One region of the Pseudomonas sp. C9-3 genome, then DNA from elsewhere that is predicted to be linked to it. Evidence: predicted binding sites of a transcription regulator. Region 1 holds the regulator's gene; each other region holds the start of a gene.
The links. Region 1 encodes sigma-54, which starts transcription at its own class of promoters, with help from an activator protein. Its sites were predicted from a motif close to ANTGGCATNNANNTTGCTNT; they were not measured.
Positions count from the first base shown of each region.

Region 1 (10,235 bases):
CCGCGATGGCCGGCCGATCATCGACGTCGCGCTGGAAAACACGGACCTGGACCGTGCCCGCCTCGAGCAACTGCTCAATCCCGAGAAGCTCACCGCCGGCGGACTCTGAGTCCGCCCCACCCGCTGGAGGAACCTGCCATGCGCCACTGGCAACGCACCATCGAACTGGGCAACCGCTGCTTCATTCGTAACGAGTTGATCGATGCCCGTGAGCACTACCTCCATGCGCTGGCGCTGGCCCAGGTCCTGCTGGACCGCTGGCACGACCCGGAGGAAGCCGTGATGGCGTTTGTCATCTCCCACCACAACCTCGGTGACCTGCACCTGCAACTAGGCCAGCCGGAGGAAACCGCCGAGTACCTGTGCGCCTGCCACGAACGACTGCTGGTGCTGGGCGAAGACCTGCGCAAATGCTCGGATCTGCGCGCGGCCGCGGTGCAGCACAGCCGCCGTACCTATGTCGAACTGCTCAACTTCATCGGCGAGCACGGTACCTATCCGCGCACCCAGCGCCTGCTGCGTCGCCAAGGCGCGGTCGAGTTGCGCCCGGGGCTGTTCACTGCCGTTCAATCGATGCGCTACCACTGAGCCGATGCGCTACCACTGAAGAAGGTTCGAAGATGCCTCACGTCCTGCCCGCCTTGCCCTATGCCTACGACGCCCTGGAACCGCACATCGATGCGCAGACCATGGAAATCCACCACAGCAAGCACCACCAGACCTACATCAACAACCTGAACGCCGCGCTGGAAGGCACAGAGTTCGCCGAGGCTCCGGTGGAAACGTTGCTGCAGAAACTCGACCGCCTGCCCGAGGCACTGCGCGCGCCGGTGATCAACAACGGCGGCGGCCACGCCAACCACTCGTTGTTCTGGACCGTCATGGCTCCTGACGGCGGTGGTCATCCGCAGGAGGAGTTGGGCCAGGCCATTGACGCCCAACTGGGCGGCTACGAGGCCTTCTGCCAGGCGTTCACCAAGGCGGCCTTGACTCGCTTTGGCAGCGGCTGGGCGTGGCTGAGCGTTGATCCGCAGGGCCAACTGGTAGTGGAAAGCACCGGCAACCAGGACAGCCCGCTGATGCAGGGCAACTTGCCTATCCTCGGGCTGGACGTCTGGGAGCACGCGTACTACCTGCGCTATCAGAATCGCCGGCCGGAATACATTGCCGCGTTTTACAACGTCGTCGCCTGGCCGGAGGTGCTCCGACGTTACCGCGAGGCACTGCAAGCGCGGGGGCAAGGATGAAACCGAAGACCGTCCCATGCGTCTGATCGTGCAGAGTCTGCGTGAAAGCGGAGGACGCAATTTGCGTTGGTTGCTGGGGTTGATCATTGTCCTCGGCGGCGGTCTGCTGGTGGCCCAGCACCTGATGCTGCTGGCGCGATTGTCGCTTTCCCCGCCGATGTACCTGGCCTTGCATGGCGGCATGCTCTGCGCGCTCGGAACTGCCCTGGGCGCGCTGCCCGTGCTGCTGGTGCGCAGCATGCCGGCGCGAATCGCCGACGCCATGCTCGGCTTCGGCGCCGGCGTGATGCTGGCGGCCACCGCATTCTCGCTACTGCTTCCCGCGCTGGAGGCGGCTGAAGCCTCGGGCCGGGCCACCTGGCTGGCATCGGTGCTGGTCAGCCTCGGCCTGGCGCTGGGTGCCTTCGGTCTCGCGGTGTTCGGCCGAGTACTCGAGGATGCGCAGGCGAACATCCAGGGCGTTGCGGATGGAAAGGTGCCCGCGCGCATCCTGCTGTTCGTTGCTGCCATCGTCCTGCACAACATTCCCGAAGGCATGGCCGTTGGAGTCGCCGCCGGGGGAGAGGTGCAAGGCGCCAGCGGATTAGCGCTGGGCATCGCGCTGCAGGACGTGCCAGAAGGGCTGGCGATTGCGCTGGTGCTGGCCGGGGCGGGCGTGTCACGCGGCAAGGCGGCATTGGCGGGCGCGGCGTCCGGGCTGGTCGAGCCGCTGTTCGCGGTACTCTGCGCCTGGCTGATCGGTATCTCGCGGATGTTCCTGCCCTGGGGGCTGGCCGCGGCAGCGGGAGCGATGCTCTACGTGGTGGTGCGCGAGATCATCCCCGAATCACAGCGGCGCGGCCATGCGGCGCAGGCCACCCAGGGGCTGATCATCGGCTTCTGTCTGATGATGGTGCTGGATACGTCGCTGGGCTGATCGAAGGCCCGGCGAGTCACTCGCCTTCGTCGAAGTAGTTGTTGATCAGTTCGACCAGCGCCTTGAGCGCCTCGTCTTCCTGCTCGCCTTCGGCAGCGAGGTGCAGATTGGTGCCCTTGCCGGCGGCGAGCATCATCACCGCCATGATGCTCTTGCCGTCTACCGTACTTTCCGGATTGCGCCCTACGCGAACCTGGCAGGGATAACGTCCCGCCACGCCGACGAATTTGGCCGCCGCACGGGCGTGCAGGCCAAGCTTGTTGATGATGGTGATTTCGAGGGCGGGCATCGCGAGGGGCTGTCCTTTTGTTGTCTGTCGCTGCTTAGCTCAGGTCGCGGTGGCGAATCTGTACGTTGGTGAGGGTTTCCTTGAGGGCCTGACCGATGCGCTCGGCAATATAGGTCGAGCGATGCTGGCCACCGGTGCAGCCGATGGCGATGGTCACATAGGCCCGGTTGCTCGCGGCGAAGCGCGGCAGCCATTTGTTCAGGTAGGTGAGGATGTCCTGGTACATCTCTTCGACATCCGGTTGCGCCGCCAGGTATTCCTGGACTTCCGCTTCCAGCCCTGTGTGCTCGCGCAGTTCCGGTTTCCAGTAGGGATTGGGCAGGCAGCGCACGTCGAACACCAGGTCCGCATCCACCGGCATGCCACGCTTGAAGCCGAAGGATTCGACCAGGAAGGCGGTGCCCAGTTCGGGCTTGTTCAGCAGGCGCAGCTTGAGCACGTCGCGCAGCTGATACAGGTTGAGATTCGTAGTGTTGAGCTTGAGATCCGCCAGGTCGGCGATCGGTGCCAGCAGATGCGTCTCATCGGCGATTGCTTCGGCCAGCGAGCGGCTGTCGGTGGTCAGCGGGTGGCGCCGGCGGGTCTCGGAGAAGCGCTTGAGCAGCGTTTCATCGTCGGCATCGAGGTACACCACGTCACACTGGATGTGCTTGTCGCGAGCTTCCTGTAGCAGCTCGGGGAAACGCTGCAGCTGGCTGGGCAGGTTGCGCGCGTCGATGGAGACGGCGACCTGCGGGTGCAACAGCTCGGTGTGCAGCAGCGCGCGCTGGGCCAGGTCCGGGAGGAGGCTGGCCGGCAGGTTGTCGATGCAGTAGAAGCCGTTGTCTTCCAGCACGTTGAGCGCGGTGCTCTTGCCGGAGCCGGATCTTCCACTGACGATGATCAGGCGCATGATCAGTGCCCGTTGTTCTGGAAGTCCACGACGATCCGGTACAGGTCCTCGCCGTTGGCGGCGTGACGCAGGCGGTCGCGGACGTCGGAGCGGTCGAGCATGGAGGCGATCTGCCGCAGCAGTTCCAGGTGCTCCTCGGTGGCGGCTTCCGGCACCAGCAGCACGAACACCAGGTCGACCGGCGCGCCGTCGAGGGCGTCGAAATCTACCGGGTGATCCAGGTGCAGGATGGCGCTGATCGGCGACTGGCAGCCAGGGAGGCGGCAGTGCGGAATGGCGATGCCATTGCCGAAGCCGGTGGAGCCCAGGCGTTCCCGGGCCACCAGGCTGTCGAAGATGTCTTGGGAATCGAAACCCGGCAGCTCGCGAGCCACCAGGTTGGCGATTTGTTCGAGGACACGTTTCTTGCTGCCGCCCGGCACGTTCACGAGGGAACGGCCGGGGGTCAGGATTTGCTCAAGTCGGATCATAGGGAGGGGTTAACGGACGCCAACACCTTGCTGGCGTTCGAGGTATTTTTCCTTGTGCTTGATCAGTTGGCGGTCGAGCTTGTCGGTGAGCAGGTCGATGGCCGCGTACATGTCTTCATGTTCGGCGCAGGCCACCACTTCGCCACCGGCGATGTGGAGGGTGGCTTCAATTTTCTGCTTCAGCTTCTCGACCTCCATGATGACCTGAACATTGGTGATCTTGTCGAAGTGGCGCTCCAGTCGGCCAAGTTTCTCGCCGACATAGTCGCGCAGGGCGTCGGTCACATCCAGTTGATGTCCACTGATGTTGACTTGCATACCGCTTTCTCCTTGTTGCCCGTGTGTAAGTGGCAGGTTATGGGGCCTGCCGCCGGAACACCTTGGCGTGGATCAACGTCACACCAGCCGCTTGCGCTCGCTCGAGGGAGAGATTCCTAGGGACTCCCGGTACTTGGCGACGGTACGACGTGCCACTTGAATGCCCTGTGCTTCCAGTAAACCAGCGATCTTGCTGTCACTCAATGGCTTTTTCGGACTTTCCGCCGCGACCAGTTTCTTGATGATCGCGCGGATCGCGGTGGACGAGCACTCGCCACCCTCGGAGGTGCTGACGTGGCTGGAGAAGAAATACTTCAGCTCGAAGATGCCACGCGGCGTGTGCATGAATTTCTGCGTGGTGACGCGGGAGATGGTCGATTCGTGCATGCCCACCGCTTCGGCGATGTCATGCAGGACCAGCGGTTTCATCGCCTCCTCGCCGTACTCGAGGAAGCCGCGCTGGTGCTCGACGATCTGGGTCGCCACCTTCATCAGTGTCTCGTTGCGGCTCTGCAGGCTCTTGATGAACCAGCGCGCTTCCTGCAACTGGTTGCGCATGAAGGTGTTGTCGGCGCTGGAGTCGGCGCGGCGCACCAGGCCCGCATACTGCGAGTTCACGCGCAGGCGCGGTACCGCTTCCTGGTTCAGTTCCACCAGCCAGCGCTCGTTGTGCTTGCGCACGATGACATCCGGAACCACGTATTCGGCTTCGCCGGATTCGATCTGCGAACCGGGGCGTGGGTGCAGCGACTGGATCAGCTCGATGGTCTCGCGCAGCTCGTCTTCCTTGAGCTTCATGCGTCGCATCAGCTGGCTGTAGTCGCGGCTGCCGAGCAGGTCCAGGTGGTCGTTGACCAGGCGGATGGCCTCGGCCAGCAGGTAGGTCTTGGTGGGCAGCTGGCGTAGCTGCAGCAGCAGGCATTCGCGCAGGTTGCGCGCACCGACTCCGGCAGGCTCGAGCTGCTGCACACGGCGCAGGACGACTTCCACTTCGTCCATTTCCACGCCCAGTTCAGGGTCGATGGAGGCGAGGATGTCTTCCAGGGATTCTTCGAGGTAACCGTCGTCGTTGATGCCGTCGATGATGCTCAGGGCGACCAGGCGATCGGTGTCGGACATCGGCGCCAGGTTCAGTTGCCAGAGCAGATGGCTCTGCAGGCTTTCGCCAGCGGAGGTGCGGGAAGTGAAGTCCCACTCGTCGTCATCGTTGCTGGGCAGGCTGCTGGCGCTGGTCTGGTAGATGTCTTCCCAGGCGGTGTCGACCGGAAGCTCGTTGGGGATGCGTTCGGCCCACTGGTCCTCGTCGAGGCTGTCGGCGTTGGGCGTAGTGCTTTCCTGAAAATTGTCCTGGGAGTTGCTGCTGGTGCCGTTGGCGCCCGATTCGGCGCCGTCGGCCATGGGATCGCTGTTGTCGTAGTCCTCGCCTTCTTCCTGGCGCTCCAGCATCGGGTTGGACTCCAGGGCTTCCTGGATTTCCTGTTGGAGGTCCAGCGTGGAGAGCTGGAGCAGTCGGATGGCCTGTTGCAGCTGCGGGGTCATCGTCAGCTGCTGGCCCATCTTGAGGACTAGCGATGGTTTCATGGCTGGAACTAGGCACCTTGTTCGCTGGCGCAAAGCGCGCCATATCCACGACTACGGACGCCGGGGCGCCGCGAGGAAGCAAATTATATGCCTGAGTTTGGACGCTTTGCCTAGGGGCTGTCGACCTTTCGTTACAACCCGGTTGCGCCAGCGGGGATCCGGCAGCCGGATACGTCATGGCGCAGCCGACAAGCCGCACCATGCAAGGGAGGGAAATGAGCTGCCGCGCCCAGGCAGGGCGCGGCTCGGGGCGTCAGAGGCGGAACTCGTGGCCCAGGTAGACTTCCTTCACCAGGTCGTTGGCGAGGATGCTCTCGGCATTACCTTCGGCGATCAACTGGCCGTCGTTGACGATGTACGCCGTCTCGCAGATATCCAGGGTCTCGCGGACGTTGTGGTCGGTGATCAGCACACCGATGCCCTTGGCCTTGAGGTGGTGGATGATCTGCTTGATGTCGCCGACGGAGATCGGGTCGACACCGGCGAAAGGTTCGTCCAGCAGGATGAACTTCGGCGAACTGGCCAGTGCACGGGCGATCTCCACGCGGCGACGCTCGCCACCGGACAGGCTCATGCCGAGGTTGTCGCGGATGTGGTGGATGTGGAACTCCTCGAGCAGGCTTTCCAGGGCTTCCTGGCGGCCGGCGCGATCCAGGTCGCTGCGGGTTTCGAGGATTGCACCGATGTTGTCCGCCACCGACAGCTTGCGGAAGATCGAGGCTTCCTGCGGCAGGTAGCCGATGCCAGCGCGGGCGCGGCCGTGCATGGGCAGGTGGGTGACGTCCTGCTCGTCGATGCGCACGACCCCCTGATCGGCGCGAACCAGGCCGACGATCATGTAGAAGCAGGTAGTCTTGCCTGCTCCGTTGGGGCCGAGCAGGCCGACGATCTGCCCACTCTCGATGCTCATGCTGACGTCGCGGACGACTTGCCGGCTCTTGTAGCTCTTGGCGAGGTGCTGGGCGGTTAGCGTAGCCATTACTGCGCTTGATCCTGCTTTTTCTTGGGCTGGATGACCATGTCGATGCGCGGGCGCGGGGTGGTCACCTGGGAGCCGGTGGCGCGGCCTGCGTTGACGATCTGGCGCTGGGTGTCGTAGACGATCTTTTCACCTTCGAAGGTGTTGCCTTCCTGGATCACCTTGGCCTGGTCGATCAGTACGACGCGGTTCTGGGTGACGAAATACTGGATCGTCAGGCCGTAAGCCTGGGTGATCTGCTTGTCCGGCGCCGGCTTCTGCTCAAAGTAGGCGGGCTTGCCGACCGAGGTGACGACTTCGATGTCACCATTCTTGTTCTGCTTGAGCGTGACGGTGTTGCCAGTCAGCTTCATGCTGCCCTGGGTTACCACCACGTCGCCGCGATACACGGCGACGCCCTGCTTGTCATCCAGTTCGGCGCTGTCGGCCTGGACCCGGATCGGCTGTTCCCGGTCGGTGGGAAGAGCCCAGGCTGCACTGCTGCCGATAGCGGCGGCGAGGCTGAAAAGAAGGGGGAGGGTGTTAACGAGCCTCATGCTGACCTCTTACGTTGGACAGCAGGAGCATCCGGCTGTCTTTCAGATACGCTTTCATGCCAACTGCCGTGGTCACACCGTTGGGTTCGGTGATCTTCACGGGCTGGTCAGTCTGCGCATAGTCCTTGTCTGGGAACACCGTCATGCGCGAGGTGTTGAGCAGGAGCGTGCGTTGCTGTGCGTCGGTGCGCGCAACACGCACGTCGTCGATCAGCTCGACCTGCTTGCCTTCGGGGGCCACTTCGGCGTGAACGCTCTGGACATGCCACGGCTGGGGCTCGTTCTCCCGATGGAAGTAGAGGTCAGGCGTGGTGACCAGGGTCACGTCGGTTGCTTTCAGGTGTTCGAGTTTGTCGGCGGTCATCTCGTAGGCGAGGGAGCCGTCGATGCGGTACTGAACGCTCTTGGCGTTGACCACGTAGAAGTCGATGGCGTCGCTGGTCTGCGACTTGAGTTGCCGCTCGTTGAAGTCCAGGCGCACGTTCCAGTAATAGCCGAGGGCGATCAGCAGGATGGCGATCAGGGCGAGCAACAGCTTCTGTTGGAGTGTCTTGGGCATGTTCGGCTCTAGAGATACGCGATCTGGGCAGCTTCGAGGTTGCCCTGGGCGCGCAGGATCAGTTCGCAGAACTCGCGGGCGGCGCCTTCGCCGCCACGGGCCTGGGTTACGCCGTCGGCATGCTGGCGCACGAAGGCATCGCCGCTGGCGACCGCCATGCCCAGGCCGGCGCGGCGGATGGCCGGCAGGTCAGGCAGATCGTCGCCCAGGTACGCGACTTCTTCATAGCCTAGACCCAGTTCGGCGAGCAACTCGTCCAGGGCGACCAGCTTGTCCTCGCGGCCCTGGAACAGGTGGTTGATGCCCAGGTTCTTCGCCCGGCGCTCGACCACCGGGCTCGAACGGCCGGTGATGATCGCGGTGCGCACGCCGGAGTTCATCAGCATCTTGATGCCCTGGCCGTCCAGGGTGTTGAAGGTCTTGAACTCGCCGCCGTCGGGCAGGAAGTAGAGCTTGCCGTCGGTGAGTACGCCGTCGACGTCGAACACCGCCAGGCGGACCGCCTTCGCGCGTTGCAGCAGGTCGGCGGTCATTCAGATGACCCCCGCGCGGGTCAGGTCGTGGACGTGCAGTACGCCGACCGGGTGGTCCGTGTCGTCGACGACCACGAGCACGTTGATCTTGTGGTCGTCCATGATCTTCAGGGCCTCGGCGGCGAGCATGTCCGGGCGGGCGGTCTTGCCATGCACGGTCATCACCTTGTCGATGGTCACCTGGCGCACGTCCAGGCCCTTGTCCAGGGTGCGACGCAGGTCGCCGTCGGTGAAGACCCCGGCGAGCTTGCCGTCTTCGCCAAGGATGACGGTCATGCCCAGGCCCTTGCGGGTCATTTCCAGCAATGCACCGCTGAGCGAAGTGCCGGGAGAAACCTGCGGCAATGCTTCACCCACGTGCATGATGTTTTCCACTTTCAGCAACAATCGACGGCCCAGCGCACCGCCCGGATGCGAGAAGGCGAAGTCTTCGGCGGTGAAACCGCGTGCTTCGAGCAGGGCGATGGCGAGCGCATCGCCGATCACCAGGGAAACCGTGGTGGAGGAGGTCGGTGCCAGGTTCAGCGAGCAGGCTTCGTGCTCGACACTGGCATCCAGGTTGACCGCGGCGGCCTTGGCCAGCGGCGATTCGGCGTTGCCGGTCATGCTGATCAGGGTGATACCCAGGCGCTTGATCAGCGGCAGCAGGGTAACGATTTCCGCGGTGGAGCCGGAGTTGGACAGGGCCAGGACGACGTCGTCCTTGGTGATCATGCCCATGTCGCCATGGCTGGCCTCGGCCGGGTGCACGAAGAACGACGGCGTACCGGTGCTGGCGAGGGTGGCAGCGATCTTGCGTGCGATATGGCCGGACTTGCCCATGCCGACCACGACGACGCGGCCCTTGCAGCTCAGCAGCAGTTCGCAGGCCAGCGAAAAATCGGCGCCGATGCGCGGCAGCAGGGCGTCCACCGAGTCACGCTCGAGGCGGATGGTGCGTTGTGCCGACTGGATGAAATCGTGTTTCTGGCTCATGTTCGAAAGGCGCGGGGCAAAATGAAGTGCGAGATTATAACGGGAAAGCGGCAAAGGCTTCATCACTGGCAACTCAATGTTGCTCGCATTTTGCTGAACTGAGCCTTAACGGTGGCTTAGCAGCCCTTGGGGCGCGGCTTCACGGGGTGTTATAGTTCGCGGCCGTTCGGCCTGCCGCGCCGTGTTTCTGCCGTATGACAGACGGGGCAACGGACAGCGCCGTGATGAAAGGAGTTCTATGAGCACCAATGACCAATACGCGGTCGAGCTGAAGGGCCTGAGCTTCAAGCGTGGCACGCGTAAGATTTTCGATAACGTGGACATCCGCATTCCACGCGGCAAGGTCACCGGGATCATGGGGCCGTCGGGGTGTGGCAAGACCACCCTACTGCGACTGATCGCCGCCCAGCTGCGTCCGGCGAGCGGCGAGGTGTGGGTCAACGGCCAGAACCTCCCCACGCTGGGGCGCAGCGACCTGTTCGACATGCGCAAGCAGTTCGGCGTGCTGTTCCAGAGCGGTGCACTGTTCACCGACCTCGATGTCTTCGAGAACGTCGCCTTCCCGCTGCGCGTGCACACCGAGCTGCCCGAGGACATGATTCGTGACATTGTCCTGATGAAGCTCCAGGCCGTTGGCCTGCGCGGGGCGGTGGAACTGATGCCCGACGAGCTGTCCGGCGGCATGAAACGCCGCGTGGCGCTGGCCCGCGCCATCGCGCTGGACCCGCAGATCCTGATGTACGACGAGCCCTTCGTGGGCCAGGACCCGATCGCCATGGGCGTACTGGTGCGCCTGATCCGTCTGCTCAACGATGCCCTGGGCATTACCTCCATCGTGGTGTCCCACGATCTGGCGGAAACCGCGAGCATTGCCGACTACATCTATATCGTCGGTGATGGCCGCGTGCTCGGCCACGGAACGCCGGCCGACCTGCAGGGT
Region 1 is NZ_CP135919.1:362,642-372,876, forward strand. It holds gene fumC (class II fumarate hydratase FumC) at 1-109, shown strand, start outside; gene RS899_RS01630 (hypothetical protein) at 139-588, shown strand; gene RS899_RS01635 (superoxide dismutase) at 621-1,247, shown strand; gene RS899_RS01640 (ZIP family metal transporter) at 1,270-2,163, shown strand; gene RS899_RS01645 (HPr family phosphocarrier protein) at 2,180-2,452, opposite strand; gene rapZ (RNase adapter RapZ) at 2,487-3,344, opposite strand; gene ptsN (PTS IIA-like nitrogen regulatory protein PtsN) at 3,347-3,814, opposite strand; gene hpf (ribosome hibernation-promoting factor, HPF/YfiA family) at 3,824-4,132, opposite strand; gene RS899_RS01665 (RNA polymerase factor sigma-54) at 4,211-5,713, opposite strand; gene lptB (LPS export ABC transporter ATP-binding protein) at 5,967-6,692, opposite strand; gene lptA (lipopolysaccharide transport periplasmic protein LptA) at 6,692-7,228, opposite strand; gene lptC (LPS export ABC transporter periplasmic protein LptC) at 7,215-7,787, opposite strand; gene RS899_RS01685 (HAD family hydrolase) at 7,796-8,320, opposite strand; gene RS899_RS01690 (KpsF/GutQ family sugar-phosphate isomerase) at 8,321-9,295, opposite strand; gene RS899_RS01695 (ATP-binding cassette domain-containing protein) at 9,534-10,235, shown strand, end outside.

Region 2 (10,235 bases), 1.1 Mb from region 1:
CGTCGTTGCGCATGCTGGTGCCGAAGGTGGCGCCGCGGAACAGGTGCGAGCGGTCCTTCACCCATTCGCAGAAGTGGCTGATGCCGTAGCGCAGTAAGCCCTGGTGGGCGATGTCGCGCATCTCCAGCCAGGTGGCGTTGATGTTTTCCCACATGTCGGTGGTGATGCGCCCGCGCACTGCATGCGCTCCGGCACGGGCGGCGCCGAAGCAGGAATAGATGCTGGTGGGGTTCTGGGCATCCAGGGCGAAGAAGTTCAGCAGGCGCTCGGCGTGCAGCTCGCCGTGACGGGCGAGATAGGCGTCGAGATTGCCGGTGATCAGCATCGGCATGGCCAGTTCTTCCAGGCCATCGCCGCGGCCATCCTGGGGCATCAGCGACAACGAGTAGGACACGTCGAGCATGCGCGCGAGGTTCTCGGCGCGCTCCAGGTAACGCGACATCCAGTACAGGTCGGAAGCGGTTCTACTCAGCATGGTCAGTCCCCTACCACCCAGGTGTCCTTGGTACCGCCACCTTGTGACGAGTTGACGACCAGCGAGCCTTCGCGCAGCGCCACGCGGGTCAGCCCGCCGGGCACCAAACGCACGTTGTCCGGCGCGGACAGCACGAAAGGCCGCAGGTCGATGTGGCGCGGGGCGATGCCGTTCTCGACGAAGGTCGGGCAGGTAGACAGGCTCAACGTCGGCTGCGCGATGTAGGCCTCCGGCCGCGCCATCAGCCGCGCGCGGAAAGCTTCGATTTCCCCCGTGGTAGCCGCCGGGCCGACCAGCATGCCGTAGCCGCCGGAGCCCTGGGCTTCCTTCACCACCAGTTCGGGCAGGTGCGCCAGCACGTGGGACAGGTCCTGCGGGCGGCGACACTGCCAGGTCGGCACGTTGTGCAGGATCGGCTCCTGGTCGAGGTAGAAGCGGATCATCTCCGGCACGTAGGGGTAGACCGACTTGTCGTCGGCCACGCCGGTGCCGATGGCGTTGGCCAGGACCACGTTGCCGGCGCGATAGGCGGCCAGCAGGCCGGGCACGCCGAGCATGGAGTCGGGATTGAAGGCCAGCGGGTCGAGGAAGTCGTCGTCGATACGCCGGTAGATCACGTCCACCTGCTGTGGGCCGGCGGTGGTGCGCATGTAGACGCGCTCGTCGCGGACGAACAGGTCGGCGCCCTCCACCAGTTCCACGCCCATCTCGCGGGCAAGGAACGCGTGCTCGAAATAAGCGCTGTTGAAGCGTCCCGGCGTCAGCACCACCACGCTGGGGTTATCCAGCGGGCTGGAGTTGCGCAGGGTGTCCAGCAGCAGGTTCGGGTAGTGGTCGATGGGAGCGATGCGCTGGGCGGAGAACAGCTCGGGGAACAGCCGCATCATCATCTTGCGGTTCTCCAGCATGTAGGAGACGCCGCTGGGAGTGCGCAGGTTGTCCTCGAGCACGTAGTAGGCACCGTTGCCGTCGCGTACCAGGTCGATGCCGGCGATGTGCGCATAGACATTGCCGGGCACGTCCAGGCCCTGCATCGCCAGCTGGTACTGGTCGTTGGCCAGCACCTGTTCGGGCGGGATCAGGCCTTCCTTGAGGATGCGCTGGTCGTGGTAGAGGTCGGCAAGGAACAGGTTGAGCGCCTGTACACGCTGGATGCAGCCGGCCTCGATGATCTTCCATTCGCTGGCGGGAATGCTCCGCGGGATGGTGTCGAAGGGAATCAGGCGCTCGGTGCCCTGGTCGTCGCCGTAGAGGGTGAAGGTGATGCCCGCGCGATAGAACAGCAGGTCGGCTTCGCGGCGGCGCTGTTGCAGATGCTCGCCGGGCATGTCCGCCAGCCAGCGGGCGAACTCCGTGTAGTGCGGTCGGCAGGCGCCAGCGGCGTCATGCATTTCGTCATAGAACACCCGAGCCATCTTCTACTCCTTGTTGCCGCTCGTCCTCGGCTACGAAGGCCATCGCAAGGCCCGTGCCAGAGGTCGATTTCCTGTTGGTTCAATGACTTGCAAAGTCTGCCCGGACGCCACGCACCCGCTTGGTGCGCTTTTGCCGGCCGGCCACCCCGGCTCGCCCCGTTTGGGGCCGCAAGCGCCATGCGGCGGGCCTTTGCGGGGTGCCGGAGGCTTTCTTGTCAGCCTTCGGGGCCGGAACTACGCTGCAAGAGCGTGCCCATTCGCTATGGACATGCAGCGGTCAACGGAGGTGCCATTTTTCTGCGCGCTGGTTCCGCAGTGGCTCCCACAACGAAGAACAACAGGAGTCCGTCCATGTCATCCGTGCAATTGTCCTTAGTGAAAGCCGCGGCACTGGCCTTTGCCGGCGTCAGCCTGCTCTCCAGCGCCTCGCTGCAGGCGGCAGAAGCACTCAAGCAGCTCGGCAACCCCGAAGGCGCGCTGGATATCATTGCCTGGCCCGGCTACATCGAGCGCGGCGAGAGCGACAAGAACTACGACTGGGTCAGCCAATTCGAGAAGGACAGCGGCTGCAAGGTCAACGTGAAGACCGCCGCCACTTCCGATGAAATGGTCAGCCTGATGGCCAAGGGTGGCTACGACCTCGTCACCGCGTCCGGCGATGCCTCGCTGCGGCTGGTCTACGGCAAGCGCGTGCAGCCGATCAACATCGCCCTGGTGCCCAACTGGAAGAACGTCGACAAGCGCCTGCAGGACGCGCCCTGGCACACGGTGGACGGCAAGCACTACGGCACGCCGTACCAGTGGGGCCCGAACGTGCTGATGTACAACACCAAGGTCTTCCCCAAGGCGCCGGACAGCTGGAGCGTGGTGTTCACCGAGCAGAAGCTGCCCGACGGCAAGAGCAACAAGGGCCGCGTGCAGGCCTATGACGGGCCGATCTACATCGCCGATGCGGCGCTCTACCTGAAGACCACCCAGCCCGCGCTGGGCATCCAGGACCCGTACGAACTCAACGAGGAACAGTACGCCGCCGCCCTCAAGCTGCTGCGCGAACAGCAGAAGCTGATCCACCGCTACTGGCACGACGCAACGGTGCAGATGAGCGACTTCAAGAACGAAGGCGTGGCCGCTTCCGGTTCCTGGCCCTACCAGGTGAATGCGCTGCAGGGCGAGAAGCAACCGATCTCCTCGACCATCCCCACCGAGGGCGTCACCGGTTGGGCCGACACCACCATGATGCACGTGGACGCCAAGCACCCGGTGTGCGCCTACAAGTGGCTGAACTGGTCGCTGGAACCCAAGGTGCAGGGTGACGTCGCCGCCTGGTTCGGCTCGGTGCCCGCCTCGCCCGACGGCTGCACCGGCAGCCAGTTGCTGGGCGCCCAGGGATGCGCCACCAACGGCTACGACCAGTTCGACCGCATCGCCTTCTGGAAAACCCCGCAGGCCAAGTGCGCGCAGGGGCAGTGCGTGCCGTACAGCCGCTGGACGCAGGACTACATTGCGATCATGGGTGGGAGGTGACCCCTCGGTACTGACTGCTTTTCTGTAGGAGCGAGCTTGCTCGCGAACAGCCCCGCTGCGGAGTCCGGTTCGCGAGCAAGCTCGCTCCTACGAAGAGCAACCTCCTCAACAGGTTCTATGCGCTACCTTTTCTGATGCAGCCCCCGCCACGCAGGTAGCCCGCAGCATGACCACAGCCGTCCAGTTCACCGACGTGAGCCGTCACTATGGCGAGGTGCGCGCCGTCGACCGCGTGTCCATCGAGATCCGCGATGGCGAGTTCTTTTCCATGCTCGGCCCGTCCGGCTCCGGCAAGACCACCTGCCTGCGACTGATCGCCGGCTTCGAGCAGCCCACCTCCGGCTCCATCCGCATCCACGGCAACGAAGCCGCTGGCCTGCCGCCCTACGAGCGCGACGTCAACACGGTGTTCCAGGACTACGCACTGTTCCCGCACATGAACGTGCTGGATAACGTCGCCTACGGCCTGAAGGTAAAGGGCGTGGCGAAGACCGAACGCTACCACCGCGCCGAGGAAGCCCTGGGGATGGTCGCCCTCGCCGGCTACGGCAAGCGCAAGCCGGCGCAGCTGTCCGGCGGCCAGCGCCAGCGCGTGGCGCTCGCCCGCGCCCTGGTGAATCGCCCGCGTGTGCTGCTGCTGGACGAACCCCTCGGCGCACTGGACCTGAAGCTGCGCGAGCAGATGCAGGTGGAGTTGAAGAAACTGCAACGCCAGCTGGGCATCACCTTCATCTTCGTCACCCACGACCAGAGCGAAGCGCTGTCCATGTCCGACCGAGTGGCCGTGTTCAACAAGGGCCGCATCGAACAGGTCGATACTCCGGGCAACCTCTACCGTCGCCCTGCTACGCGCTTCGTCGCCGAGTTCGTCGGTACCGCCAACGTGCTGCGCGGCGATCTCGCCCAACGCCTGCTCGGCGAATCCCGCCCACATTCATTGCGCCCGGAACACGTGCGCTTCGGCCGCGCCGGTGAGGGCGAGCTGGAAGTCAGCGGTACCTTGTTCGACGTGCAGTACATGGGCGCCAGCAGCCGCTACGAGATCGAACTGGATAACGGTGTGCGCCTGGTCGCCGCGCTGCCCAACGGCGAGCGCGAGGAACAGCGCCCGAAACCCGGCGACGCAGTGACCGCCTCCTGGGCACGCAGCGCGCTGGTGCCGCTGCTGGAAGAACCGCCGTCATGAGGGCGATCTCCACCTTTCTCTACCGGCGCAGCACACTCTACCTGCTGATGCTGCTGATCCCGCCGCTGCTGTGGTTCGGCGTCATCTACATCGGCTCGCTGTTCGCCCTGCTCTGGCAGAGCTTCTACACCTTCGACGACTTCACCATGGCGGTGACGCCGGACCTGACGTTGGCCAACTACCAGGCACTGTTCAACCCGGCCAACTACGACATCGTCCTGCGCACGCTGGGCATGGCCATCGCCGTGTCCATCGCCAGCGCCATCCTCGCCTTCCCCATCGCCTACTACATGGCGCGCTATGCCGGGCCGAAGGAAAAAGCCTTCTTCTACATCGCCGTGATGCTGCCGATGTGGGCCAGCTACATCGTCAAGGCCTACGCCTGGACGGTGATCCTGGCCAAGGGCGGCATCCTCTACTGGGTGATCGAGCACCTGCACCTGCTCGGCCTGCTGGACTTGCTGCTGGAGGTTCCCGGCGTGGGCGGCAACACCCTGTCCACGTCACACATCGGGCGCTTCTGGGTGTTCACCTACATCTGGCTGCCGTTCATGATCCTGCCGATCCAGGCCGCCCTGGAGCGCCTGCCGCCCACGCTGCTGCAAGCCTCGGCCGACCTCGGCGCGCACCCGCGGCAGACGTTCTTCCAGGTCATCCTGCCGCTGGCCTTCCCCGGCGTGGTGGCCGGGTCGATCTTTACCTTCAGCCTGACGCTGGGCGACTTCATCATCCCGCAACTGGTGGGCCCCAGCGGGCTGTTCATCGGCACCATGGTCTACGTGCAACAGGGAGCGGTGGGCAACATGCCGCTGGCGGCAGCCTTCACCCTGGTGCCCATCGTGCTGATCGCCGTGTATCTCTCCATCGCCAAGCGGCTGGGGGCCTTCGATGCGCTCTGATGCACCTTCCACCGACCGCCCCTCCTGGTTCCTGCGCCTGGCGGCCTGGGGTGGGCTGGTGTTCCTGCACTTCCCGATCCTGGTGATCCTGCTCTACGCCTTCAACACCGAGGAGTCGGCCTACAGCTTCCCGCTGCAGGGCTTCACCCTGAAGTGGTTCAGCATCGCCTTCGGGCGCGGCGACGTACTCGACGCCATCTGGCTGTCGGTGAAGATCGCCTGCGTCGCCACGCTGATCGCCATGGTCCTGGGCACGCTGGCGGCCGGTGCGCTGTACCGCCGCGACTTCTTCGGCAAGGAAGGCATCTCGCTGATGCTGATCCTGCCCATCGCCCTGCCCGGCATCATCACCGGTATCGCCCTGCTCTCGGCGTTCAAGACCCTGGGGATCGACCCCGGCTTCCTGACCATCGTCATCGGCCACGCCACCTTCTGCGTGGTGATCGTCTACAACAACGTGATCGCGCGCTTCCGCCGCACCTCCTTCAGCCTGATCGAGGCGAGCATGGACCTGGGCGCCGACGGCTGGCAGACCTTCCGCTACATCATCCTGCCGAACATCGCCACGGCGCTGCTGGCGGGCGGCATGCTGGCCTTCGCGCTGTCGTTCGACGAGATCATCGTCACCACCTTCACCGCCGGCCATGAGCGCACTCTGCCGCTGTGGCTGCTCAACCAGCTGACCCGCCCGCGCGATGTGCCGATCACCAACGTGGTGGCCATGCTGGTGATGCTCACCACCATGCTGCCGATCCTCGGCGCGTACTACCTGACGCGCGGGACCAGTGATGTGGCGGGGAGCGGGAAATGACTCTGGCGTTTTGCGAAACGCCCTCTCCCCAGCCCTCTCCCTGAAGGGAGAGGGAGCATCCGTGCAGCGGGATACCACTGTGCAGAGGACAGCCCCCTCTCCCTCCGGGAGAGGGCTGGGGTGAGGGGAAACCCATTGAAGGAGGAGCCCCCATGCAAACCAAACTCCTGATCAACGGCCAGTTCGTTGCCGGCGAAGGCGCGAAGCTGGACGTCCTCAACCCCTCCACCGGCGAGGTGATCGGCCAGATCGCCGAAGCCAGCGAAGCCCAGGTGGATACCGCCGTGCGCGCCGCCAACGCCGCCTTCGACGGCTGGTCGCAGACCGCACCGAAGGACCGCGCCATGCTCCTGCTGCGCCTGGCCGACCGCATCGAGGAACACGCCGAGGAGCTGGCCCGCCTGGAATCGGACAACTGCGGCAAGCCCTACGCCGCCGCGCTGAATGACGAGATCCCGGCCATCGCCGACGTGTTCCGCTTCTTCGCCGGCGCCTGCCGCGTGCTGCCCGGCTCCGCCGCCGGCGAGTACCTGCCCGGCTTCACCTCGATGATCCGTCGCGACCCGGTGGGCGTGGTCGCCTCCATCGCACCGTGGAACTACCCGCTGATGATGGCCGCCTGGAAGCTCGGCCCGGCGCTGGCCGCGGGCAACTGCGTAGTGCTCAAACCCTCGGAACAGACGCCACTGACCGCCCTGCGCGTCGCCGAGTTCATCGCCGAGCTGTTCCCCGCCGGCGTGGTCAACCTGGTGTTCGGCCGTGGCCCGAGCGTGGGCGCACCGCTGGTCAGCCACGACCTGGTGCGCATGGTCTCGCTGACCGGCTCGGTGGGCACCGGCAAGGCGATCATCAAGAGTGCCGCCGACAGCGTGAAACGCCTGCACATGGAGCTGGGTGGCAAGGCCCCGGTGATCGTCTTCGACGACGCCGACCTGGAAGATGTGATCGCCGGCATCCGCACCTTCGGCTTCTACAACGCCGGACAGGATTGCACGGCCGCCTGCCGCATCTATGCCGGCAAGAAGGTCTACGACAACTTCGTCGCCGATCTGGCCAGCGCGGTATCCAGCCTGAAGACCGGCCTGCAGAACGACCCGAATACCGAACTCGGCCCGTTGATCACCGCGGCCCAGCGCGACCGCGTCTCCGGCTTCGTCGAACGGGCCAAGGCCAGCCCGCACATCCAGATCGCCACCGGCGGCAAGATGGTCAGCGGCAAGGGGTTCTTCTACGAACCCACGGTGGTAGCCAACGCCCAGCAGGACGACGAGATCGTCCGCCGTGAGGTGTTCGGCCCGGTGGTGTCGGTGACGCCGTTCAGCGATGCGGACGAGGCCGTGCGCTGGGCGAATGACTCCGACTACGGCCTCGCCTCGTCGGTGTGGACCAAGGATGTGGGCCGCGCCTCACGAGTCGCAGCACGCCTGCAGTACGGCTGCACCTGGGTGAACACGCATTTCATGCTGTGCAGCGAAATGCCCCACGGCGGCTTCAAGCAGTCCGGCTATGGCAAGGATTTGTCGATGTACGGCCTGGAGGACTACACAGTGGCACGGCACATCATGTTCAAGCATTGAGTCGCACACGCATGCAGACACTGTAAGAGCGAGCTTGCTCGCGAACCCCAGCCCCGCAGCGGGGGGTGTTCGCGAGCAAGCCCGCTCCTACGAAAAGCCGGCTCCTGCGTAGGAGCGGACTCCGTCCGCGATGTCCCACTGCCGCACCAAGATCGCCGGATCAGATCAACCCGGCCAGCTTCAACCAATGAAGGTAGAACCCTTCCGCCACCTGGTTCATCGCCGCCACTCGCTGCGGCAGACCGTCGAGCATCACCTCGGCGCTTTCCTGGCTCGGCTGACTGGGATCGAGGTATTCCGGGAAGCCGTTGACCCAATCGCTGACCAGTTCCTCGGTCATTTCCGGGTGGCCCTGCAGGCCGAGGATGCGATCGCCATAACTGAAGCCCTGGTTCTCGCACCATGGGCTGGACAGCAGGCGCGTGGCGCCTTCGGGGATGTCGAAGGTATCGCCGTGCCACTGGTAGATCGGGAATTCGTCGGGCAAGTGCGCCAGCCACGGGCTCTGGCCTTCCTGGCGGCGCATCGGCTGCCAGCCCAGTTCGGTGTACGGCAGGCGATGGATGTCCGCGCCCAGCGCCTTGGCCAGCAACTGGCCGCCCAGGCAGTGGCCGATCATCGGTACGTCGCGCTCGATGAAGCGGCGGATTGCCGCGATCTCGTCGCGCAGCCATGGCAGGTCGTCGTTCACGCTCATCGGCCCGCCCATGATGGCGACGGCCCTGGGCCGCTCCAGGTCGTAGCCTTGCAGCTCGCCCAGGTCGGCACGGCGGACGTCGAACGGCAATTGCAGACGGTCGAGCAGCACGCCCAGATGGCCGGGGGGGCAGAAATCGACGTGGGTCAGGATCAGGATATCGGTCATGGTCACCTCCGCGCGGCAGTCTGCCGCATCGGTGGCGCCGGGGGAACCGGGCGTGTCCGCAAGGTCCTTCTTGCATCGCCGCCTTTGCCGACGTGAAGAAGCGCGCCGTCACTGCTAGCGACGGCGCGCTGTCTGGTTTCGCGGGTAGAAGATCGGCCGCCATGAAAGGCGGCTCAACGACGTGCTACTAGCGCAGGGAAGTGACCTCCTGGGTCACGCCCCATCCATCGAGAATACCGCCCAGTGGCACCACGACCTCCTCAAGATCGTGTTCGAAATCACCGATGGCGGCGTGGGTGGCGAACATCACCTTGCTGATCTGCAGGCTCCAGCCGCCGTCATCGCGGGCCTCGACCTGGGTTCTCAGCGATTCGCCGCGAAACTGCCGGGCAGCTTTGCGGGCGTTCTGTTCATCGGAAAAGATGGCGAAAAAGTCGATGGGATGAATGCGTGCGAAATCGAAGCCACCTTCCTTCATCCGGCGCAACACGTTGACGCTGATATCCTCCGAGAGGGGCTTTTCCATGGTACGCACCTCCTGTCGAGACGTTCAGAGTGTATTCCCCGCCAACGAACGCGGCCTTGGCGGTCGCGTTCCGGGCACTTCAGTGTGCCGCCAGGAAACGTCAAATGCCGCAACGTCCCCCGAAATGGTGGCCAACTCCGCCGAACGCGCCGAGCGGCGCAACGGAAATATACCGGCCACATTCCTCAGCGTAGCGTCTCGGCGCCCGACCTGCCGCTACTTTGACGCTTTGCTCCGCTCGGCGGCGACAGGCGGCGGATGGCGCAACCCCGCGGCACTAGCCGCCCAGCGCGATGCACAGGCCCGTCATGGCAACGCCAAGGGCCGTGAAGCCCAGCGCACCCGGCCAGGGGGAGTCGCCAGACCAGCGGCTGAGCAGCCAGCCCAGGCCAAACAGCATGACCACACCGATGCCCTGGGCAATGCGCAGTGCCATCAGCTCGTCCGGCACCAGCCACAGCGGCAGGATCAACGGCAGGGTGATGCCGCTAACCAGCAGCACGATCAGCAACGCCGCCAGCCAGACAGCGGCGCCGCCACCGCGCGGCTGACCGATACCCAGTTCCGAGGCCATCAGCCGCTGGCGCAGGCTCCAGACCTCATCCGGATGGAGCACTGCCACCAGCCTGGGCGGCAGGAACTCGTCGAGCCCTTCACGAAAGTCGGCGTCGCTCGAAACACCCCGCAAAGCGCGCAACCGCCCGTGCTGGTGCACCCGCTCCACCCGCAGGCGCACCAGCAGCATCAGGGCATCCACCACGCCCCAGGCGATGTTGCAGCCCAACGCGGCGACGATCAGGTCCTGTCGGCTCGCACCGCCACTGGCAGCAGAAATCACCGAGATGATGGTCAGGGTCATGATCACCCCGTAGGTCATCTCGCTGATCCGGTCGAACGGTGTGGTGATGTCCTGCAGCACTCGCTGCCAGACAGAGGGCTGGGGTTCGGGGATTCGCT
Region 2 is NZ_CP135919.1:1,433,617-1,443,851, reverse strand. It holds gene RS899_RS06365 (alpha-E domain-containing protein) at 1-475, opposite strand, end outside; gene RS899_RS06360 (circularly permuted type 2 ATP-grasp protein) at 478-1,890, opposite strand; gene ydcS (putative ABC transporter substrate-binding protein YdcS) at 2,242-3,414, shown strand; gene RS899_RS06350 (ABC transporter ATP-binding protein) at 3,581-4,600, shown strand; gene RS899_RS06345 (ABC transporter permease) at 4,597-5,499, shown strand; gene RS899_RS06340 (ABC transporter permease) at 5,489-6,310, shown strand; gene RS899_RS06335 (gamma-aminobutyraldehyde dehydrogenase) at 6,463-7,887, shown strand; gene RS899_RS06330 (type 1 glutamine amidotransferase) at 8,048-8,752, opposite strand; gene RS899_RS06325 (ribonuclease E inhibitor RraB) at 8,940-9,278, opposite strand; gene RS899_RS06320 (VIT1/CCC1 transporter family protein) at 9,556-10,235, opposite strand, start outside.
Region 2: RS899_RS06360 (circularly permuted type 2 ATP-grasp protein) is a predicted target of sigma-54. The motif match lies at 1,932-1,951, and genes of this name have one in related genera.

Region 3 (10,235 bases), 1.5 Mb from region 1:
CTGCTGGACGGCGGCGTCGAGGACGACTTCATCGCCCGTCGCGACCAGGCGTTGCTGGAGCTGTTCTATTCCTCCGGCCTGCGCCTCTCCGAGCTGGTCGGCCTCGACCTGGAATGGCTGGACCTGAAGGACGGCCTGGTACGCGTCCACGGCAAAGGCAACAAGGTCCGCGAACTGCCGGTCGGCCGCGCCGCGCGGCAGGCCATCGAAGCCTGGCTGCCACTACGGGCCAGCGTGTCGCCGCAGGACAACGCCGTCTTCATCGGCCGCAGCGGCAAGCGCCTGACGCCGCGCGCCATCCAGCTGCGGGTGCGCGAGGCCGGCGTGCGCGAGCTGGGCCAGCACCTGCACCCGCACATGCTGCGGCATTCGTTCGCCAGCCATATGCTCGAATCCTCCCAGGACCTGCGCGCGGTACAGGAGCTGCTCGGCCACGCCGACATCGCCACCACGCAGATCTACACCCACCTGGACTTCCAACACCTCGCCACGGTCTACGACCAGGCGCACCCACGGGCACGCCGTAAACCCGGAGCAGAAGAATGAGTATCCGTCTGGTCACCTTCGATCTCGACGACACGCTGTGGAACGTCGCCCCGGTGATGAACAGCGCCGAAGCCACCCTGCGTGACTGGCTCGCGGTGCACGCTGCACAGCTCGGCCCGGTGCCCATCGAGCACCTGTGGGCAATCCGCTCGCGGCTGATGGAGCAGGACCCGATGCTCAAGCACCGCTTGAGCGAGCTGCGCCGGCGCATCCTGTTCCACGCGCTGCTCGACGCGGGTTATCCACAGCCCGAGGCGACGGAGTTGGCCGAGGCCGGCTTCCAAACCTTCCTCCAGGCGCGGCACCAGGTGGCACTGTTCCCCGAGGTACACCCGACCCTGGAGCAACTGGCCAACCGCTTCATCCTCGGCGTGCTCACCAACGGCAACGCCGACGTGCGCCGGCTGGGCCTGGCCGACTACTTCCAGTTCGCCCTGTGCGCGGAAGAACTGGGCGTCGGCAAGCCCGATCCGCACCCGTTCCAGGAAGCGCTCAAGCGCGGCGGCGTCGCCGCCGAACACGCCGTGCACATCGGCGACCACCCCAGCGATGACATCGCCGGCGCGCGCCGCGCGGGCATGAAGGCGATCTGGTTCAACCCCGCGCGCAAGCAATGGGACGGCGAAGAAGCGCCCAGCGCGATCATCCACAACCTGGCAGAGCTGCCGGGCGTCCTGGCAAAGCTCTGATACTCCTGCTATTCGCAGGAGCGAGCTTGCTCGCGAACCAGGGCTCCCGGCTGCCGCTGGTTCCAGGTGATTCGCGAGCAAGCTCGCTCCTACAGCACGGCACGCCGCAATAATCGGACATGAAAAAGCCCCGCCGCTCCAGACGGAGCGACGGGGCTTTTCGTATTGCGTCAGATATCAGATAGGGCGGCTGCCGTATTTGCTATCCGGCTTCTTGGGCGGGTCGGCCACGACGTTGGGCTCGATCTCCTGCACCTTGCCGCCGCGAGTGAGGAATTCCTCCATCGCGCGAGCCAGTGCATCACGATCCTTCTGCTTGGCTTCGACCGAGGGCAGTTCCTCTTCTTCCGCAGCGGCCTTGGCTTTCTTGCCACCGCCCTTGGAAGAAGGGGCTTCATCCCCATCGCCGCTGTCTGCTTCGGCGTCGCCGTCGTCGGCTGCGGCGAGCTCTTCGCCATCATCCTCGTCAGCGCCGTCCAGCTCGTCCTGTTCCAGTTCTTCGTCGCTCATCGTTCAACCTCTGTGGTGCTGCAAAGCACGTTAGTTATAGCCCAGCTGCGCGCTTTGACGAACGCCGCCGGAAAAAATTCATACAAGCTCGCCCTGCCAGGTCGCCACTATCCTGCGCGGGCCGCCGTGGTCACGGTGCTCGCCCAGATAGATACCCTGCCAGGTGCCCATTGCCAAGCCTCCCTGCTGTATCGGCAGCGTCAGCTGACAGCCCAGCAGGCTCGACTTGAAATGCGCCGGAAGGTCATCCGGCCCCTCGTAGTCATGCTCGTAGCCGCCTTCACCCTGGGGCACCAGGCGATTGAAGAACCGCTCGAAGTCGCGACGCACCGAGGGATCGGCATTCTCGTTGACCGTCAGCGAGGCGGAGGTGTGCTGCAGCAGCAGGTGCAGCAGGCCTACCCGGCACCTCGACAGCTCCGGCAACGCAGCCAGGATCTCGTCGGTGACCAGGTGAAAACCTCGCGGGCGAGGGCGCAGGGTGATCGACTTCTGCTGCCACATGGCGGGCACTTCTCCGTCGCTAACGGTGATGCGCGCGCATTCTAGCGTGCTGATCGAAAAAGCAAAGGGCGCCCGAGGGCGCCCTTCGTCGAACTTGCGCGAACCCTTACAGGTTGTAGCCGCGTTCGTTGTGCAGGGAGAGGTCCAGACCCACGGTTTCCTCTTCCTCGGTGACGCGCAGGCCCATGACCAGGTCCAGGACCTTGAGGATCACGAAGCTGACGATACCGGTGTAGACGATGGTGAACGCCACGCCCTTGAACTGGGTGAACAGCTGGGCGCCGATGTCGGTCACGGTGCCGAAGCCGCCCAGGGCCGGCGCTGCGAACACGCCGGTGAGCAGGGCGCCGACGATACCGCCGACCGCATGCACGCCGAAGGCGTCCAGGGAGTCGTCGTAACCGACGGCACGCTTGAGGCTGGTGGCGGCGAAGAAGCAGATCACGCCGGCCGCCAGGCCGATCACGATGGCGCCCATCGGGCCACAGGTACCGGCGGCCGGGGTGACGGCAACCAGGCCGGCAACCACACCCGAAGCGATACCCAGGGCGCTCGGCTTACCGTGGGTGATCCACTCGGCGAACATCCAGCCCAGGGCAGCGGCGGCGGTGGCGATCTGGGTGACCAGCATGGCCATGCCGGCAGTACCGTTGGCAGCAGCCGCGGAACCGGCGTTGAAGCCGAACCAGCCCACCCACAGCAGCGCGGCGCCGATCAGGGTGTAGCCCAGGTTGTGCGGCGCCATGGCAGCGGTCGGGTAGCCCTTGCGCTTGCCCAGCACGATGCACGCCACCAGGCCGGCGATACCGGCGTTGATGTGCACCACGGTGCCGCCGGCGAAGTCCAGCACGCCCCAGTCCCACAGCAAGCCGCCGTCACCGCTCCAGACCATGTGGGCGATCGGTGCGTAGACCAGGGTGAACCACAGCGCGGTGAAGATCAGCATGGCCGAGAACTTCATGCGCTCGGCGAAGGCGCCGACGATCAGGGCCGGAGTGATGATCGCGAAGGTCATCTGGAACATCACGAAGATGCTTTCCGGGAACAGCGCCGCGGCGGAAGTCAAGCCGGTGCTGGTCAGGCCACTGAGGAAGGCCTTGTCCAGGCCGCCGACGAAGGAAGCGAAGTTGACCACGCCCTTCTCCATACCGACGGTATCGAAGGCCAGGCTGTAGCCGTAGACGACCCAGAGGATGCTGATCAGCGCGGTGATCGCAAAGCACTGCATCATGATCGACAGGACGTTCTTGGCGCGCACCATGCCGCCGTAGAACAGGGCCAGGCCGGGGATGGTCATCAGCAGCACCAGGGCACTGGAAATCAGCATCCAGGCGGTGTCACCGCTATTCAGGACGGGGGCCGCAGCCTCGTCGGCCAAGGCCAGACCGGGCATTGCGAGGGGCAATAGGGCGCCTAGCCCTGCGTATTTGCGCAGAGTCATTGTTGTTTCTCCTGGGGCGTGGGGTTCGGTGTGGGCTTGGCTTAGATCGCGTCGGTGCCGGTTTCGCCGGTACGGATACGAATGGCCTGTTCCAGATTTACGACAAAGATCTTGCCGTCACCGATCTTCCCGGTGTTGGCGGCCTTGGTGATGGCTTCGATAACACGATCCAGCTGGTCATCGGCAATGGCGACGTCGATCTTCACCTTCGGCAGGAAATCGACAACGTATTCCGCGCCACGGTACAGCTCGGTGTGGCCCTTCTGCCGGCCGAAGCCTTTGACTTCGGTCACAGTGATGCCCTGCACGCCGATCTCGGACAGCGACTCACGAACGTCGTCCAGCTTGAACGGCTTGATGATGGCTGTGACTAGCTTCATGTAACTCTCTCCCGTGTTTTGGTGGACCCGCCCCAGGAAGAACGAACCCGGAGACAAGTCTAAGCGCAGTGTCTGGCTTTTGTAATGCGCCGGCCGCCCTACCTCAGCACTCCGACTGCGTTGATCGAAGCGATCCTCTGCCTCGCCTGCCGCACCGGAACTGCATCGGTGCACGCCATGTATGCCCCAAAGCATGAAGCTTGCCAGTTCGTGGAAATGCCCGCGCCATCAGGCACTTGGCGTAAAAGAGGAGTTTCTGGCGATTCGCCAGCGCCGCCCGTGCGCACCGAAAGCGCGCACGGCGAGCGGGCACACTGCTCAAAAAGCGTGCAACGCCGCACGCCGCAGCCGGCGGCGGCTGCGTGATAGACTGCGCTCTGATTCAATCCGGAACCCATGAACCATGCTGCCGCCCAAAGCCTTCCTCGATGCCATCAGCCAACAAGCCGGTCGCCTGTTCGGTGGCGAATCGCCCCTGCCGAAGGCCGAGCTGGAAGCCCAGTTCAAGGTTCTGATGCAGAGCGCCTTCAGCAAGCTCGACCTGGTCAGCCGCGACGAATTCGACAGCCAGATGGTCGTCCTCGCGCGCACCCGCGCACGCCTCGAGGCCTTGGAAGCCAAGGTCGCCGAGATGGAAGCCCGCCTCTCCCCAGCCGATACAGCCGCCTCCGCCTCCGAAAACTGATCCCCGCCTGGCGGGCGGCATGCGATCCAGGAGTGATCCATGTCCCTCGCCATCGTCCATAGCCGCGCCCAGGTCGGCGTGGAAGCGCCCGGCGTCATCGTCGAGGCACACCTGGCCAACGGCCTGCCTTCCCTGACCCTGGTCGGCCTGCCCGAAGGCGCCGTGAAAGAGAGCAAGGACCGCGTGCGCAGCGCCCTGCTCAACGCCGGCTTCGATTTCCCCAACCGACGCATCACCCTGAACCTCGCCCCGGCCGACCTGCCGAAGGATGGCGGGCGTTTCGACCTGGCCATCGCCCTGGGCATCCTCGCCGCCAGCGGCCAGTTGGCCGACGCTGCCGGGCTGGATGAACTGGAATGCCTGGGCGAACTGGCGCTGTCCGGCACTTTGCGCCCGGTCCCCGGGGTATTACCTGCCGCCCTGGCTGCCCGCGCCGCCGGCCGCGCCCTGGTGGTGCCGAAGGAGAACGCCGAAGAGGCCAGCCTCGCCAGCGGCCTGACCGTCTACGCCGTCGGCCACCTGCTGGAGCTGGCCGCGCACTTCAGCGGCCAGGAGCGACTGCGTCCTTATGAGGCGAACGGCCTGATGCGGGTGACGCCGCCCTATCCGGACCTGTCGGAAGTCCAGGGCCAGGCCGCCGCCAAGCGCGCGCTATTGGTCGCCGCTGCCGGGGCGCACAACCTGCTGTTCAGCGGTCCGCCCGGCACCGGCAAGACCCTGCTCGCCAGCCGCCTGCCCGGCCTGATGCCGCCGCTGGACGAAGATGAGGCGTTGCAGGTTGCCGCGATCCATTCCGTGGCAGGTCGCGGGCCGCTGACTCACTGGCCACAGCGCCCCTTCAGACAACCGCACCACACCGCCTCCGCACCGGCGCTGGTCGGCGGGGGAAGCCGCCCGCAGCCGGGCGAGATCACACTGGCGCACGAAGGTGTGTTGTTCCTGGATGAATTGCCGGAGTTCGATCGCAAGGTCCTGGAGGTTCTCCGCGAACCGCTGGAAGGGGGCGAAATTGTCATCGCCCGCGCCAACGGCCGTGTGCGCTTCCCGGCACGCTTCCAGTTGGTGGCAGCGATGAACCCCTGCCCCTGCGGCTATCTCGGCGACCCCAGCGGGCGTTGCCGCTGCTCCCCGGAACAGATCCAGCGCTACCGCGCCAAGCTCTCCGGGCCGTTGCTGGACCGCATCGACCTGCACCTCACCGTCAACCGGGAAAGCACCACCCTTGCCCCCAGCGGGCCCAGCACCAGCAGCGCGGAACTGGCCACTCAGGTCGCCGCTGCCCGCCAGCGCCAGCTCGCCCGCCAGGGCTGCGCAAACGCGTTTCTTACGCTGAAGAAAATGCACCAATATTGTGCGTTAAGCCCGGAAGACCAGGCCTGGCTGGAAAAGGCCGGCGAACGCCTGAACCTGTCACTGCGCGCCCTGCACCGGATTCTCAAGGTCGCCCGCACCCTTGCCGACCTGCAGCAGGAAGACCGCATCGAGCGCCCGCACCTGGCCGAAGCGCTGCAATACCGTGCGGGGCATTAAACGCTGTAGTCCCAAGCCGTTAAGTCTGATCGTCAGGCTCCACGATGTTGAGGATATGGTCGCGATAGATATCGGGCAGAATTTCCAGGACCAGATCCTTACCGAGTAAATCGGTACCAATCAGCACTTCGCGTAGCAGATCGACCGAAACCTGGCGCAGGGCCGGTACGGACAGAGGGGCATAGCTGAGATGCCAAGGCTCAGGGTACATACCGCCTTTGAAGTAGCGATACGGCCGGAAAAATCCATAAGCGGCCATATTGGCGTCCAGCCACTGGTGCAATGCCCAGAACAGCCCGCCGGGAGCCACCTCTTCAGGTAGCAATTTCGGGGAGTAGCCGGGTGGCATTACTGCCCCATCGACGACATCGATCTCCGTTCCCCATTGATGGCGGCTCCCACCGGGCAACGCTGACCAGTTCAGGATGCAATGCACGATCTGAATTGGCGTCAGCTGGGTGAAGTTACGTGGGTGCCCCTGCATGTCATACAAAGCCTTGCTGCCACTGAACTTACCGTTCCAGATTCGAAGCTGAGTACGAAAATCTCGAAAGCTGCTGACCGGTAGAAGATCGAAGCCATCACGACCGGCAGCCTCACGCATCGCCATAAAGGCTGACGCCGCTTCAGGCTGCGCCGCCAAGCGCGGCTCAGGCAATTGCACTACATGGGATCGAACCCTACCCGTTAATTCCAGCTCGTTCAGCATGAACCTTTCACCCAACCTGATAGCCCGAACTCCACGCCCAACGACGCAGCCCTGTTCGTCGAAATCGTGCTCAAAAGGGCACAGGGCAATCTATCAGGTTAAACGGAATAACCTCCAACCACCGCTGCCGACGGAGCGATCAGCAGCGCCAGAATGGCCGCATCGCTTCCAGCTTCGCCTGCTCGCGGCTGATGCCGATGTCGCGCAGTTGCTCGTCGGAGAGCTCCAGCAGTTGCTTGCGGGTGCGCACGCGGCGCCAGAACTGCTGCCAGCGGCTTTCGCCAGCCTCACGCGGGGCCATGCGGGTGCCGGGGATCTCCAGCAGTTCCTGTTGATAAAGGGTCAGCCGCACATCACTCAGGCCGCTCATGTCGTCGCTCCTCCAGTCGGGTTCTTCGGACGTGGGGCTAGCGTGACGAATCGGGGAAAATCATTACAGATTCAACAAGGCAGAGTTTTTTCCATACAGAGCTGGGCGAAATCGGTCTGAATGGCGTATTTTTTCCCTATCTGTACTGCATCGAGCCGAACCAACCCGGCACGGGAGATCTGTCATGAAACGCTACGCGCAGTTGGCCGCCACCCTCGGCGAACGCATCGAGCAAGGCCTGTATCGCCCTGGCGACCGCCTGCCCTCGGTGCGCGCGCTAAGCGAAGAACATGGCGTCAGCATCAGCACCGTGCAGCAGGCCTATCGCGTACTGGAAGATGACGGTCTGGTGGAGCCGCGGCCCAAGTCCGGCTACTTCGTGCCGGAACGTCGCGAACTGCCGCCGATGCCGGCGATGACTCGCCCGGCGCAGCGGCCGGTGGATGTGTCGCAGTGGGACCAGGTACTGGAACAGGTGCGCCGCGCACCGGGCGGCGATTTCGTCCAGCTCGGACGCGGCACGCCGGATATCGCCAGCCCGTCGCTCAAGCCGCTGCAACGCGCGATGGTGCATGCCGCGCGGCGGACCGACCTGCAGAGCCTGGGCTACGAAGGCATCCAGGGCTCGCTGCCGCTGCGCGAGCAGATCGCCCGGCTGATGCTCGATTCCGGCTGCCAGGTGCCACCCAGCGAGATCGTCATCACCACCGGGTGCCAGGAAGCGCTGGCCATCACCCTGCGCGCCATCTGCGAACCGGGGGATATCATCGCCATCGACTCGCCGAGCTTCCACGGCGCCATGCAGGCGCTCAAGGCGTATGGCCTGAAGGCGCTGGAAATTCCCACCGACCCCACCAACGGCATCAGCCTGGAAGCGCTGGAACTGGCGATGGAACAGTGGCCGGTGAAGCTGATCCTGCTCACCCCCAACTGCAACAATCCGCTGGGCTACATCATGCCCGACGCCCGCAAGCGCGCCCTGCTGACGCTGGCCGCGCGCTACGACGTGCCGATCCTCGAGGACGACGTCTACGGTGAACTGGCCTACGCCTTCCCGCGTCCGCGCAGCATCAAGTCCTTCGACACCGACGACCGCGTCCTGCTGGCCAGCTCTTTCTCCAAGACGGTCGCGCCCGGCCTGCGCACCGGCTGGGTGGTGCCGGGGCGCTACCTGGATCGCATCCTGCACTTCAAGTACATCGCCAGTGGCACCTGCGCGCCGCAGCCGCAGATGGCCCTGGCCGAGTTCGTCGGCGGCGGCCACTACGAGCCGCACATCCGCCGCATGCGCGCGCAGTACCAGCGCCACCGCGACCTGATGACCGAGTGGGTCGGCCGCTACTTCCCCGAAGGCGCGCGAGTCACCCGGCCGCGCGGCGGCTTCATGCTCTGGGTCGAGTTCGACCCGCAGTTCGACAGCGTGCGGCTGAACCACGAGTTACGCCGCGACAACGTACAGGTAGCGGCGGGCAACATCTTTTCCGCCTCGGGCAAGTACCGCAACTGCATCCGCATGAACTACTCCAACCGCGACCTGCCGCTGATCGAAGCGGCCGTGCGCAAGGTCGGCGCCTGCGCCGGGCGGCTCACCGCCGAATTGCGCGAGCAGCAGGCCGAGCCGCTGCCGGCCTGAGGCGAAACATTTATCCACAGCCCGGCGCTGCCCCGTGACCGCGCCCTGCTGTACCTTGGTTTCCTTTTGCCGGGCTCCTGCCTTGACCAGTCTGACCCTCGGCCCACTGGCCATTCCCCTGCCCCACGTCCTGCTCTACCTCGGCTTCTTCGGTGCGCTGCTGGCCGGCTGGCTGGCCGGGCGCAAGCGCGGCGCCAATCCCGAAGGTGCGCTGTTCGCCATGTTCCTCGGCGGGTTGCTGGTGGCACGGCTGGCATTCGTTGCGCGCTATGCCGAGCAGTACGCGGCGACGCCCCTGAGCATTGTGGATATCCGCGATGGCGGGTTTCTCGCGCTACCAGGCGTGATCGCCGCCGCGCTGATCGGCGCCGTGCTGGCGTGGCGCAGGGCCGCACTGCGTCGCCCACTGGCCGTCGCGGCCGTGGTCGGCGTGTGCCTGTGGGGCGGCGGCAAGGCCGTGACTTCGGCGCTGGATCGCAGCCAGCAGCTTCCCGAACTCACGGTGATGGACTTGCGCGGTGCGGCTGTGGACCTGCGCGCGCGGGATGGCCGGCCCATGGTGGTGAACCTCTGGGCCACCTGGTGCCCGCCGTGCCGACGCGAAATGCCGGTGCTGGAGGCCGCCCAGAAGCAGCGCAGCGACGTGCGCTTCCTGCTGGTCAACCAGGGCGAGAACGCCGAAGCCGTGCAGCGATTCCTGCGCGACCAGGGCCTGAGCGAAACGGCAGTATTGCTCGACAGCGGCAACCGCCTGGGCCAGCTCACCGGTTCCTACGGTATGCCCACCACGCTGTTCTACGACGCCCAGGGGCGCCTGAAGCACAGCCAGATGGGCGAGCTTTCTGCTGCCAGCCTGGAGTACGGGCTGGGCCAGCTCAAGGAGTGATCCCTCCACTCCGTGTGAGTCTGGCGGAGAGTAATCCCCCGCCAACTCACAAGAAAGTTGGTTTATCAATCGAGGAAAATCGCCGCGGCACAAGTTCAATTGTTTGAATACTGCCCGAGACAATTCAATTTCATATAACTGACAATTTCTTTATCAAAAACAACTTCCAGGCAATTGAAATCACCGAGACGCCTCGGCTCCACCTGCTTTGCTACGAAACATCTGTTAGACCCTGAGAATATTCCGATTTCCTTCCTGAGCACGAACGCCCTGCGAAGCCATTCACTACGATGGCTCGGCATCAATTCACTTGATGACTTGCCGTCCGCGGCCCCGCCTGCGGCGGTACTGT
Region 3 is NZ_CP135919.1:5,556,881-5,567,115, forward strand. It holds gene xerC (tyrosine recombinase XerC) at 1-546, shown strand, start outside; gene RS899_RS25460 (HAD family hydrolase) at 543-1,235, shown strand; gene sutA (transcriptional regulator SutA) at 1,413-1,745, opposite strand; gene RS899_RS25470 (secondary thiamine-phosphate synthase enzyme YjbQ) at 1,824-2,249, opposite strand; gene RS899_RS25475 (ammonium transporter) at 2,356-3,690, opposite strand; gene glnK (P-II family nitrogen regulator) at 3,732-4,070, opposite strand; gene RS899_RS25485 (accessory factor UbiK family protein) at 4,474-4,755, shown strand; gene RS899_RS25490 (YifB family Mg chelatase-like AAA ATPase) at 4,795-6,285, shown strand; gene RS899_RS25495 (M15 family metallopeptidase) at 6,305-6,994, opposite strand; gene RS899_RS25500 (DUF1127 domain-containing protein) at 7,134-7,364, opposite strand; gene RS899_RS25505 (PLP-dependent aminotransferase family protein) at 7,549-8,997, shown strand; gene RS899_RS25510 (TlpA disulfide reductase family protein) at 9,080-9,883, shown strand.
Region 3: glnK (P-II family nitrogen regulator) is a predicted target of sigma-54. The motif match lies at 4,259-4,278, and genes of this name have one in related genera.